3 regions of the Bradyrhizobium sp. S3.3.6 genome follow, and region 2 is predicted to be linked to each of the others. Evidence: predicted binding sites of a transcription regulator. Region 2 holds the regulator's gene; each other region holds the start of a gene.
The links. The regulator PhoB, encoded in region 2, activates phosphate uptake and scavenging genes when phosphate is short. The targets are predictions, from matches to a motif close to TGTCATNNANCTGTCAT.
Positions count from the first base shown of each region.

Region 1 (4,358 bases), on a different contig from region 2:
GACGCGGGCAGGGAGGCGGTGGCCGCGACTGCGTCGGCGCGCATTCCAGGCTGCAGGGCGAGGCTCCTTCAGGGGTGTTCCGTGAGCAGCATGAGCGCGGCACGACACGGCGCTGACAGCGTCTTCGTCCGGCCCGGATGGCGAGCGCACGCCAGCCATCGGGGCGAGGGGCGGAGATGTGCGCGGACGGCAAAATCGTGTGGTCCTGGCGCCCGGAGCCTGTGCGTCAAGTCTTGTGGTGAAGTGCGCTGTCCAACCGGGCTCGCAGATCAGTCATCCGCAAGGTGACGGGGGCAATAGTGCATCGCTCCCCGGGGAGAGCGCGACATAAGCCGTAAAGCCATTCGCGCAGGGAAGGCCGGGCGTTCCGGCGTCACCTGTTGTCCACCCCGTGCGCGTTTTTCCGCACACGGGACGCGGGTGCCAGCCGGCGCCCGGCCTTCCCTGCGCCCTTTCCATCAGAAGGGCGCGCAGATGAGAGCAAAGCTCGGGCGAAATGAGCCGCGAGGATGCGAAGGTGTGTCTGCAAGCGAAAATGCGAATTGGGTGAGCGCAACGATGCGTCATACTCCGTCATTGCGAGCGCAACGAAGCAATCCAGACTGTCTCCGAGGAAAGACGCTGGATTGCTTCGCTGCGCTCGCAATGACGATGGGAGGCAGCTCTCGTTCCACGCTCGATCAGGCTCGCAATGACGAGGAGAATAGGACTACGACGCGCTCTCCGTCTCCCGGTGCACGTCGTGCACGACGAGGCCCATGCCTTCGTCGGGCATCTTGATCCAGTCGCGGCGCTTCAGGGTGCGCTTGGTGTCCTCGTAGCCGCTCGTCCAGTGCTCGCGCATCGAGGTGCCAGAGAATTCGTGGTCCTTGGCGTCGCCCTCATAGGCCTTCTGCTGATAGATCAAATGCAGGATCGCGATCTCCGGCATGTTGCGCAGGCTCGTCTTGAGGCTGCGATCCTCGTCGGACAATTGCTCGTCCGGAATCTTCGCGAGCGCCTTGTAGAGCAGCACCTTGAGATTATGCGTGCGGCGGTAGACGTCGGTATTGTGGCGGGTGCGCGAGGAATACATGATGTCCTTGTGGCGGGCCATCACATCCTGGATCGAGCGCGGCAGCACGCCGCGCGCGCTGAACAGGTCGACCTGGAACACCAGCGAATTGAGCGCGTCCTCCTGGTCGAGCAGATGCTGCAGCGGCGTGTTGGAGACGATGCCGCCGTCCCAGAAATGATCGGTGCCGATCCGCACCATCGGCAGCGCCGGAGGCAGCGCGCCGGACGCCATGATGTGCTCCGGCTCGATCTCGTCATGGGCGTTGTCGAAATAGATGAAGTTGCCCGAGAGCACGTTGACCGCGCCGACCGCGAAGCGGATCTTCTTCTCGTTGATGAGGTCGAAGTCGACCAGCTCCAGCAAGGTCGCCTTGAGTGCCGCCGTGTCGTAGTAGCTCGTCGCTGTTCTGGCGCCGACGGCGCTGAACCAGGGATTGACCTGGTGCGGGGTGAAGAAGCCCGGCTGGCCCATCGCGGACGTCATCCAGGAGCTGTAGAGGTTGCGCCACTGGCGGAAAATGTCGCCGTCGGGTGTGTAGTGCCAGATCTTGCGATTGGTGATGCGCTCCCAGAACACGCGCAGCGCATCGAGCCGCTTCTCCGGCCTGTTGCCGGCGATGATCGCCGAGTTGATCGCGCCGATCGAGACCCCGGTGACCCAGTCGGGCTCGATGCCGGCCTCGTGCAGCGCCTGGTAGACGCCGGCCTGGTAGGCGCCGAGCGCGCCGCCGCCTTGCAGGACCAGCGCGACGCGGTCGCAGCGCTCCGGCCGCCAGCCCCGTGCGGGCGGCTGGCGGGTCTGATGTGTCTGTTGCGACGTCTGTGTCGCCTGCGACGTCCGGGCGTCCATGATGATGCCTCCTGCCTTCATTGGACGATTGCGGCCGGTGGTGACGGCGTGATGACAAAGCCGGCCGATGCATCTTTTGCATGCAGGTCAGTTGGGGCGGGAATGGCAGGAGGTCGTGCGGCTGACGGAAATCGGTCACATCGCAGTCAATGACGGCGGCTAGCAATTTGCGTAAAGTCGGAACTTGCCGGACATCACAGCATCACCAGAGGAGACAGCGATGCGCAGGGAAGATTTGCTGAGGCTTCCGTCCATGCCGGCCGCCGGGCCGAGCTATCCGGCCGGGCCGTACCGCTTCGTCAACCGCGAATTCCTCGTCATCACCTACGAGACCGATCCGGACCTGATCCGTGCCGGCCTGCCTGAGCCGCTGGAGCCGATCGACCAGCCGATCGTGCACTACGAATGGATCAAGATGCCGGACTCCTCCGGCTTCGGCAGCTACACCGAGTCCGGCCTCGTGATTCCAGCGCGGCTGCACGGCGAGGAGGTCAACTTCGTCTCGCAGATGTATCTCGACGATGATCCGCCGATCGCGGCCGGCCGCGAGATCTGGGGCTTTCCCAAGAAGTACGCCCATCCAAAACTCGAGATCGTCAAGGACACGCTGACGGGCACGCTTGAATATGCCGGCCAGCTCGTCGCCATGGGCACGATGGGCTACAAGCACGAGAGCATGGCCGGCAACGGCGATCTTACCCGCGCCACGCTGTCGAAGACGCAGATCAATCTGAAGATGATCCCGGGCGTCGACGGAAATCTCGAGGTCTGTCAGCTCGTCGCCATCAACCTGATCGACATCGTGCCGAAGGGCTCCTGGATGGGTCCCGGCCGGCTGCATTTGGTGCCGCACGTCAACGCCCCGGTCGCGGATTTTCCGGTCCGCCGCTGTATTGGCGCGCATCACTACATCGCCGACCTGACGCTGCCGTTCGGCCGCGTGGTGCACGATTACATCAAGGAAGCGGAGACTGAGGCTGCGACGGGGTTGGCGGCGGAGTAGGGCGGCGCGCCATCATCAAACTGTAACACTGGCGTAATTGACTGCACCGGAGGACCCGGAGGAGGCCAGTAACGGCCCCCGGGCATGGGCTGCAATGATTTGGGGTCAGCATGGCCGAGCCGGCAAAGCTTGTCAGCGCGACATCGGATGTCGCGCCTGTCATTCCTGGACTGGTGTGGGCGTTTCGTTTGCATGGTGACGGCAGCGCCGAGGCGCTGCCGATCGATCAGCCGATCGAGTTCAGCCATGATGGCCGGCTCTGGCTGCATTTCAATTTGACAGATGGTCGCGTGCGGCCGTGGATCGCGGTATCACAGCTGCCGCCCCTGGCGCGCGACCTGTTGTTGTCGAGCGACACGTTCCAACAGCTTCACGTCATCGACCATTGCGTCTACGGCGTGTTCTCCGATCTCGTCCGCGACATCGATGCTGCTACGGAAGAGACCGCGTTTCTGCGCTTCGCCATGACCGAGCATCTCTTGGTCTCGGGCCGCCATCAGGCGCTGTGCTCGGCGGATGCGACGCGGCGTGTGCTCGAGGGCGGCTACCGCGTCGACAATGTCGCGCATCTCCTGGAAAAGATCGTCGACGAGGTCGCCGACACGCTCGACAGGATGGCCGACAAGCTCGGCCAGGAGATCGACGGCATCGAGGAACGCATTCTCGCCGACGACGCCAAGCCGGAGATGCGCCGCACGCTCGGAAGGTTGCGCCGGACCTGCGTGCGGCTGCACCGCCAGCTCACCGGCCTGCGCGTGCTGTTTCATCGGCTCGACCAGAAGAACACCGATCATCTGTCGCCCGGCTTGCGCATCCAGGCCGGCAAGCTCGCCCAGCGGCTCGACGGTCTCGACCACGACATCGTCGAGCTCCGGGAGCGCAGCCGCCTGCTCGAGGAGGAGCTGCGCTTCAAGAACGAGGAGGAGAGCAACAAGCACCTCCACACGCTCTCGATCGTGACGACGCTGCTGCTGCCGCCGACGCTGATCACCGGCATCTTCGGCATGAACACCAAGGGCCTGCCGCTCACCGACGTGGACGAGGGCTTCCTCTGGGCGGCGGCGCTGATGGTGAGCTCGATCGGCCTTGCCTACCTGTTCATGCGGCGCACCGGCATCTTCAAAAAGTAGCGCATGCAAGCCGGTGTCAGCCGTGAGTGGGATTGCCCAGACATTTGCGTTGCGACGTTCGGTCGTGATCGCGGCGATGTTGCTCGCGAGCACCGGCGCGTTCGCCGGCGCCAAGGATGAGAGCGCTGCCGACTGGCTGTTCCCAAAATGGTTCAACGAGTGGCATGACGGTCTCGCAAACAAGGGGCTCAATTTCGGCGCGACCTACATTGCCGACAACATCGGCAATGTCTCGGGCGGGGTCTCGCGCGGCGCCATCCATTTCGGCCGGCTCGATCTCTCGGTCGACGCCGATCTCGACAAGCTCGTCGGCTGGACC
Region 1 is NZ_JBEPOT010000010.1:104,174-108,531, reverse strand. Features, by position in the region: gene ABID59_RS26045 (patatin-like phospholipase family protein) at 710-1,906, opposite strand; gene ABID59_RS26040 (acetoacetate decarboxylase) at 2,127-2,909, shown strand; gene ABID59_RS26035 (transporter) at 3,020-4,039, shown strand; gene ABID59_RS26030 (carbohydrate porin) at 4,062-4,358, shown strand, end outside.
Region 1: the regulator PhoB is predicted to act here: its motif matches at 1,947-1,963, upstream of ABID59_RS26040 (acetoacetate decarboxylase).

Region 2 (4,358 bases):
GCCGCCGAGCGCCTTGGCCAGCGACATCACGTCAGGCGTGACGCCGGTGCGGCGGTGGGCGAAGAGATCGCCGGTGCGGCCCATGCCAGTCTGCACCTCGTCGAAGGCGAGCAGCAGGCCCTTCTCGTCGCAGAGCTGGCGCAACGCCCTCAGGAAAGAAGGCGTCGCCGAACGAACGCCGCCCTCGCCCTGGATCGGCTCGATCAGGATGCCGGCGGTCTGCGGACCGATCGTCTTCTTCACGGCCTCGATGTCGCCGTGCGGGATCTGGTCGAAACCGTCCATCGGCGGACCGAAACCTTCGAGATATTTTGCAGAGCCGGTCGCAGCCAGCGTCGCCAGCGTGCGGCCGTGGAAGGCGCCTTCGAAGGTGATGATGCGGTAGCGCTCCGGATGTCCTTTGGAGAAGTGATGATGGCGGACCAGCTTGATCACACCCTCCAGCGCTTCGGCGCCGGAATTGCAGAAGAACACGAAGTCCGCAAAACTCTCGTTGCAGAGACGCGCGGCGAGCTTCTCGCCGTCCGGGCTCTGGAACAGGTTCGACATGTGCCAGAGTTTTGTGGCCTGCTCCTGCAGCGCCTTGACCAGCGCGGGATGGGCATGGCCGAGCGCATTCACCGCCACGCCCGAGGTGAAATCGAGATAGCGATCGCCATTGGTTGCGATCAACCAGACGCCTTCACCGCGCTCAAAACCGATGTCGGTTCTGGCGAAAACGGGGAGCAAGTGCGGCGCTGCGCTGTTAGCCATGATGGTCTCTTTGGATGTTTCGGACGGCCTGAAACTGCGTTGCGCAGCGCATCATTGGTCCGGAAAACGAAACGTGCCGCCTTTTAAGGGCGGCACGCATCACTATCTTATGCTTGGCACCATTGGTGTCAATGCCGCCCGGAAAGCCCCGCGAAACCCAGATTCCGTAGTCTTGCGGTACCGAATTTGCGGGTTTTGGCCACGGAACATGTGGAAGCGAGTCGGCGGACTCTTGCGCGTGAGTCACGCCATATTGTAGCGTCTGGCTTGTCAGATACGACATCTCGTGCAGCGGTTCTGATCCCAAAAGTCCTCATGTACCGGCGTAAACGTTCGGGCGTATCATTGCGCCCGGCGAGCCTTAAGGGATTCTGGCGGCACGGATTTTTCGAGGCTTAGGCATTCGTTGTGCGGCCCCCAGGATGGCAGGCGCGCGGCGAAGGAAAGGGTGCAATGACGGTTTTGACCTGGTCCGACGATCGCGTCGAACAGCTGAAAAAGCTCTGGGAGGCCGGACTTTCGGCCAGCCAGATCGCCGCTGAGCTTGGGAATGTCACCCGTAACGCCGTGATCGGCAAGGTTCACCGGCTCGGCTTGTCGGGCCGCGCCAAGAGCCCGTCTTCGGCAGCTCCGCGGCCGCGCAAGGCGCGTCCAGCGCCGCACATGATGCGGGTGAGCAGGCCCATCGCACGCGGCAATACCGCGCTGGCGCAGGCTTTCGAGGTCGAGGTCGAGGCTGAACCGGTCACCTACGACAACGTGGTACCGATGAGCCAGCGGCTGTCGCTGCTCGAATTGAACGAGGCGACCTGCCACTGGCCGGTCGGCGATCCCTCGAGCCCGGATTTCTTCTTCTGCGGCGGCAAAGCGCTCTCCGGCCTGCCCTATTGCGCCCAGCACTCGCGGGTCGCGTATCAGCCGGCAGCGGATCGCAGGCGGGCCCCGGCGAAGCCGGCGCGCTGAGTTAGTCGGCTTCCAAGACTTCGCCGTCCAAGCGGCGGCGGCTCAACTTGCGACGGCGCTAACTCCCTCCGCCGTCGTCCCGGACAAGCGCGCCTCAAGCGCGCGCAGATCCGGGACCCATAACCACCGCGAGATGTGGTTACGGGTACTCGGAGTTACCTTTTTCGTGCAACAACGACGCCCTGTGGTTATGGGTCCCGGATCTGCACTCCGCTCCAGACAACGCTGCGCGTTGCCAGGAGCTGCGCTTGTCCGGGACGACAGCTGAGATTGCTGCCCCAGCCGAGCTCACGTCAGCCAACCCTACGCCTGCTCGGCCTTCGCGAACCGATCGTCCAGCGCGTAGCCCGCGCCGCGGACGGTGCGGATCGGGTCCTGCTCGCGGCCGAGATTGAGCAGCTTGCGCAGGCGGCCGATATGCACATCGACAGTGCGCTCATCGATGTAGATGTCGCGGCCCCAGACGCTGTCGAGCAACTGCTCGCGCGAGAACACGCGGCCGGGATGCTCCAGGAAGAACTCCAGCAGGCGATATTCGGTCGGGCCGAGATCGATCGGCCGGCCCGAGCGCGCCACGCGGCGCTTTTCGCGGTCGAGCTCGATGTCGCCGAAGGCCAGCACGGTTGCGAGCCGCTCCGGACTTGCGCGCCGCAGCAGGCCCTTCACGCGCGCCAGGAGCTCGGGCACCGAGAACGGCTTGACGATGTAGTCGTCGGCGCCGGTCGCCAGGCCCCGCACCCGCTCGCTCTCCTCGCCACGCGCGGTGAGCATGATGATCGGCAGCTGCTTGGTGTCGGATCGCGCACGCAACCGCCGGCACAGCTCGATGCCTGATAGCCCCGGCAGCATCCAGTCAAGCACGATCAGATCGGGGATGTGCTCCTTGAGGCGGGTGTCGGCGTCGTCGCCGCGCATTACCGTCTCGACGTCATAGCCGTCGCCTTCGAGGTTGTAGCGGAGAAGCTCGGTCAGAGCTTCCTCGTCCTCAACCACCATAATGCGTGCGCCCATCGGGTCGTCGCTCCTTGCGTAATCAGGTGTTCGGGACCGTGGTGGCGAAGGTCGTCATGTCGCCCTTCGGCCGCTTGTCGGTGATCGCCTGGCCTTCGATCATGTAGAACACGGTCTCGGCAATGTTGGTGGCATGGTCGCCGATCCGCTCGATGTTCTTGGCGCAGAACATCAGATGGATGCAGAACGAGATGTTGCGCGGATCCTCCATCATGTAGGTGAGGAGCTCACGGAACAGCGAGGTGCAGATGGCGTCGACTTCCTCGTCGCCCTTCCACACCGCCATCGCCGCCGGCAGATCGTGCGCGGCATAGGCGTCCAGCACCGACTTGACCTGCTGCTGCACGAGGTCGGTCATGTGCTCGAGGCCGCGGAACAGCTTGAGCGGATGGAAATCCGTCTCCAGCGCCGCGACGCGCTTGCCCATGTTCTTGGCGAGGTCGCCGATGCGCTCGAGATCGGTCGCGACGCGCATGGCGCCGACGATCTCGCGCAGATCCACCGCCATCGGCTGGCGGCGCGCGATCGTGAGCACGGCGCGCTCCTCGATCTTCTTCTGCAGCGTGTCGAGCTCGGCGTCGATGGCGACGACGCGCTGGCCGAGCGCGACGTCGCGGCGGATCAGCGCATCGACGGAATCGACGATCATGCGCTCGGCGATGCCGCCCATCTCGGCGACCAGGCGCGTGAGCTCCTGGAGGTCGGTGTCGAAGGCCTTTGCGGTATGTTCAGAACCCATGTGCCGTCTCCTCAGCCGAACCGGCCGGTGATGTAATCCTGCGTGCGCCGGTCGGTCGGCGATGTGAATATCTTGCTGGTGTCGTCGAACTCTATCAGCTCGCCGAGATACATGAAGGCGGTCTTGTCGGAGACGCGGGCGGCCTGCTGCATGTTGTGGGTCACGATCGCGATCGTGTAGTTCTCGGACAGCTCCTGGATCAGCTCCTCGACCTTGGCGGTCGAGATCGGGTCGAGCGCCGAGCAGGGCTCGTCGAACAGGATCACCTCGGGCCGCACCGCAACGGTGCGGGCGATGCAGAGGCGCTGCTGCTGGCCGCCGGAGAGCGACAGGCCGGAGGCGTTGAGCTTGTCCTTGACCTCGTTCCACAGCGCGCCGCCGCGCAGCGCCTTCTCGACGCGGTCGTCCATCTCGGATTTCGAGATCTTCTCATAGAGACGGATGCCGAAGGCGATGTTCTCGTAGATCGTCATCGGGAACGGCGTCGGCTTCTGGAACACCATGCCGACGCGGGCGCGCAGCAGATTGAGGTCGAGCTTGGGGTCGAGGATGTTGGTCTGGTCGAGCATCAGCTGACCGGTGACGCGCTGGCCCGGATAGAGGTCGTACATCCGGTTGAAGATGCGCAGCAGGGTCGACTTGCCGCAGCCCGACGGGCCGATGAAGGCGGTGACCCGGTTGGTGCCGAGCGCCAGGTTGATGTTCTTCAGCGCGTGGTGCTCGCCGTAATAGAAGTTGAGGTTGCGCACCGTCACCTTGGCCGGCGCTTCGGGCAGCATCGGCGCCTGGGGCAGACCGCCGGCCGCGCTCATCGATACGGAAAGATCGGTCATTTTGCGGTCCTCTCGGCGCTGAGAATGCGCGCGCCAATATTCAGGGCAAGAACGGTCAG
Region 2 is NZ_JBEPOT010000005.1:351,150-355,507, forward strand. Features, by position in the region: gene ABID59_RS18075 (aspartate aminotransferase family protein) at 1-753, opposite strand, end outside; gene ABID59_RS18080 (GcrA family cell cycle regulator) at 1,207-1,716, shown strand; gene phoB (phosphate regulon transcriptional regulator PhoB) at 2,020-2,727, opposite strand; gene phoU (phosphate signaling complex protein PhoU) at 2,750-3,466, opposite strand; gene pstB (phosphate ABC transporter ATP-binding protein PstB) at 3,478-4,299, opposite strand; gene pstA (phosphate ABC transporter permease PstA) at 4,296-4,358, opposite strand, start outside.

Region 3 (4,358 bases), on a different contig from region 2:
CATGTGCAGGTCGGCGACGATCTTGTAGGTCGGATAGATGCGGACCTCGACCGGCAGCATCAGCGTGATGAAGATGATCCAGAAGATCGGCATCCGAAAGGGAAAACGGAAATAGACGATCGCATAGGCGGAGATGATCGAGATCGCGATCTTGCCGATCGCGATCGCCAACGCCATCACCAGCGAGTTCAGCATCATGTTGCCGACGGGCTCGCGGGTCGAGCCGCTCGTGCCGACGAAGATGGTCTGGTAGTAGACCTCGAAGAAATGTCCGCCGGGCAACAGCGACATCTGCCCGTTGGCGATCAGCGCGTTGTCCTGGGTCGAGGCGACGAAGGCGACGTAGACCGGGAAGGCGACGATCGCGATCCCGATCCAGAGGATGATGTGGGCGACGTAGCGTCGAAAGCCTTCTTGCTCTACCATCAGTAGGTCACCTTGCGTTCGACGAAGCGGAACTGGATTCCGGTCAGCACGATGACCATGACCATCAGGATCACCGACTGCGCCGCGGAGCTGCCGAGGTTTCCGCCGATCAGGCCGTCGTTGTAGACCTTGTAGACCAGGGTCTCCGTCGACTTGCCGGGACCGCCGCGGGTCATGGTGTCGATGATGCCGAAGGTGTCGAAGAAGGCGTAGACGATGTTGACGACCAGCAGGAAGAAGATGGTCGGGGACAGCAGCGGGAAGGTCACGGTCCAGAACCGGCGCATCGGGCGCGCGCCGTCGATCGCGGCGGCCTCGAGCACGCTCTTCGGAATGCTCGCGAGACCTGCGAGGAAGAACAGGAAGTTATAGGAGATCTGCTTCCACGCGGCGGCAAGGATGACCAGTGTCGCGGCCTGATTGCCGTCGAGCAGCGGATTCCATTCGATGCCGGCGGCGCGCAGATAGCGCGAGAGCACGCCGAGCGAGGGATGCAGCATGAAGACCCAGAGCACGCCGACCACGGGCGGCGCCACGGCATAGGGCCAGATCAGCAGCGTGCGGTAGACGGCGCCGCCGCGCATCGGCTTGTCCGCCATCACCGCGAGCAGCAGCGCCACGGAGAGCGAGGACGCCGCGATCGCAAACGAGAAGAAGAAGGTTCGGACGATCGTCTCGAAATAGGCGGGATCGCTCAACAGCTCGACATAATTCTCGAACCACACGAAGCTCGTCGAGAGGCCGAAAGCGTCCTGCAGCAGGAAGGACTGAATGACGGCCTGCACGGCCGGCCAGTAGAAGAAAATCAGAACGATCGCGAGTTGCGGCGCAACCAGCGCGTAGGGCAGCAGCTTTGATTGGAAAATCGCTTGCTTTTGCATGATGGGGGTGGCGCCGGCGGGCCGCTCGTCGTGCGGTTCCGCCGGCGCCTTCGCCTTATTTTACGGCGGTCTTCTCGAACTGACGCAGCATCGTGTTGCCGCGCTCGACGGAGGCATCGAGCGCCTGCTTGGCGGTCTTCTTGCCGGCCAGCGCCTGCTCGATCTCTTCGGCCCAGACGTCACGGAGCTGAACCATGTTGCCAAGGCGCAGGCCGCGCGAGTTCTCGGTCGGCTCCTTGTTGGTCAGCTCGAGCAGCGGGGTCTCGAGATAGGGCTGATCCTTGTAGAAGCCCTCGGCCTTGGCCTTTTCGTAGGCGGCCTTGGTGATCGGCAGATAGCCCGAAGCCTTGTGGATGTAGACCTGACGATCGGTGTCCGAGAGGAAGGTCAGGAATTTGGCGATGCCCTTGTATTCGTCGGCCGACTTGCCGCCCATGACCCAGAGCGAAGCGCCGCCGATGATCGAGTTCTGCGGTGCGCCCTTGACGTCAGGATAATACGGCATCGGCGCAGCGGTGAAGTTGAACTTGGCCTGCGCCTTGACGTTGCCGAAGAAGGCCGACGAGGTCAGGTAGATCGCGCACTCACCCGAGGTGAAGCGGCCTTCGCCCTGGTTGGTGCGGCCGGCGTAGTCGTAGGTCTTGTCCTTCTGCAGCTCGACCAGCTTCTCGAGATGCTTCTCCTGCAGCGGCGCATTGAACTCGAGCTTGGTGTCGAAGCCGTCGAGGCCGTTCGCCTTGCTGGCAAGCGGCACGTTGTGCCAGGCGGAGAGCTGCTCGAGATTGACCCAGGTGACCCAGGAGTTGGAGAAGCCGCAGGTCGGATGGCCGTTGTCGTGCAGCTTCTTGGCGACCTCGAACACTTCGGGCCAGGTCTTCGGGATCTCTGCGTTGACCTTCTTCAGCTCGTCGAGGTTGACCCACATGACGGTCGACGACGAGTTGAAGGGGAAGGACAGCATCTCGCCCTTCGAGGTCGAATAGTAGCCGGTGATCGCGGACAGATAATTCTTCGGATCGAACTTCTCGCCGGCATCGGTCATCAGCTTGTAGACGGGCTTCACGGCGCCGGTCGCGGCCATCATGGTCGCGGTGCCGACTTCGAACACCTGCATGATGTGCGGGGCGTTGCCGGCGCGGAACGCGGCGATGCCGGCGTTCATGGTGTCGGGATAGCTGCCCTTGTAGGTCGGGATGACCTTGTAGTCGCTCTGCGACGCATTGAAGTCGTTGGCGAGCTTGACGATGACGTCGTTATTCGCGCCTGTCATCGCGTGCCACCACTGGATTTCAGTCACGGCCAGCGCCGGCGAAGCCGTCATGCCAACCGCAAATGCAACAGCGGCAGCCGCCCCAAAATATCGAAGAGCCATCAAGTACCTCCCTTGGCCGTCAAAAAGAAGCGCTTGCGCTAGCAGCGCCACATGACGTTCACATGACTGTGTAAGCGGCCGAAACGAAAGCAGCAAGCGCTGCCAAAAGGGAAGCCATCAAATAGGCGAAGACGCGCGCTCGGGCAGCCTCCTCCGTCCGCAGTGTACATGCGTGCCCGTGCCGCACTGCGGCATTTGCTTGGGTGACGAGGCGAGGGCCCTAGCGCTTGCGCTCGGGCCCGCAGACTACGCCGCTCTCGACCATCGCGTCGATCTCCGCCTTTGAGTAGCCGAACTCGCCTAGCACCTCCTGGGAGTGCTGGCTGAATTTCGGCGGCAGGCGGCGCAGGCTCGGCTTGTTGCGATCGAGTCGGATCGGCGAGGCCACGCCCTTGTACCAGTCCTTCTCGATGACATCGCCGCGCGCGATCGTGTGCGGGTTGGTCAATGCCTGGTCGATCTTCTGCACCGGGCCCGCGGGCAGGCCCGCGGCCAGCAGGCGATTGCACAGCGGCTCGGCCTCGTGCTGGCTGAACACCGCGGCAAGCTCGGCGCGCAGCGCGTCGCGGTTGGCGATGCGGTCCTTGTTGCGGGCAAAGCGCGGATCGGTGCCGAGCTCGGGCTTACCGATCTCCTTGGCGAGCTTGCGGAAGGTGCCGTCATTGCCGACGCCGATGAAGATGTCGTCGGTCCTGGTCGGGAAGATCGCGTAGGGCACGAGGTTCGGATGCTCGTTGCCGGTGAGGCCGGGCGGCCTGCCATGCATGAAATAATTCGCGGTGTGCGGATGCATGATGGCGAGGCCGGTCTCGTACAGCGTCGTCTCCAGGAACTGGCCCTTGCCGGAGCGCTGCCGCTCGGACAGCGCCATCAGGATGCCGATCGCTGCGTAAAGACCGGTGGTGATGTCGACCAGCGGCACGCCGATCCGCATCGGCCCGCTCTCCGGCGAGCCGGTCGCCGCGATCATGCCGGTCATGGCCTGGATGATGGCGTCATAGCCGGGATTGCCGCCGCGCGGCCCGTCGGCGCCGAAGCCGCAGATCCGGCAATGCACCAGGCGCGGGAATTTCTGGCTGAGCACGTCGTTGCCGATGCCCCATTTCTCCAGCGTGCCCGGCTTGAAATTCTCGATCAGGACGTCGGCCGTCTCCAGCATCTTGAGCAGCACGACACGGCCGCCTTCGGAGGCGAGGTCGAGGCCGATGGAGCGCTTGTTGCGGTTGATGCCGACGAAATAGGCCGCGTCTTCCTCGTGGAAGGGAGGGCCCCAGTCGCGCACCTCGTCGCCTGCCGGCGGCTCGACCTTGATCACGTCGGCGCCATGGTCGGCGAGGATCTGGGTGCAGTAGGGACCGCCGAGCACGCGCGTGAGATCGACGACGCGCAGTCCGCTCATTGCGCCCAAAACGGCTTCAGTCATGCCTTCGCTCCCCTGTGTCGACGTCTGATCACAGGCCTAGCGAGGTTCGTCCAAGCCAGCAATGGCTTGCCGCTTGGGGGCGTATGCGCCGCCGCGCAATCCCGCGGCGCGGCAGATCTGGCGGAAGCGGCCGGCCCAAGGGGGATCTCGGGCCAGCCAAATCCACCGTCAGATCAGACGACCGTCAGGCGGACGTCGACATTGCCGCGCGTCGCGTTGGAGTACGGGCACACCTGATGTGCCTTCTCGACCAGCG
Region 3 is NZ_JBEPOT010000009.1:43,545-47,902, forward strand. Features, by position in the region: gene ugpE (sn-glycerol-3-phosphate ABC transporter permease UgpE) at 1-426, opposite strand, end outside; gene ugpA (sn-glycerol-3-phosphate ABC transporter permease UgpA) at 426-1,307, opposite strand; gene ugpB (sn-glycerol-3-phosphate ABC transporter substrate-binding protein UgpB) at 1,363-2,679, opposite strand; gene ABID59_RS24405 (CaiB/BaiF CoA transferase family protein) at 2,900-4,102, opposite strand; gene ABID59_RS24410 (organic hydroperoxide resistance protein) at 4,276-4,358, opposite strand, start outside.
Region 3: the regulator PhoB is predicted to act here: its motif matches at 2,731-2,747, upstream of ugpB (sn-glycerol-3-phosphate ABC transporter substrate-binding protein UgpB).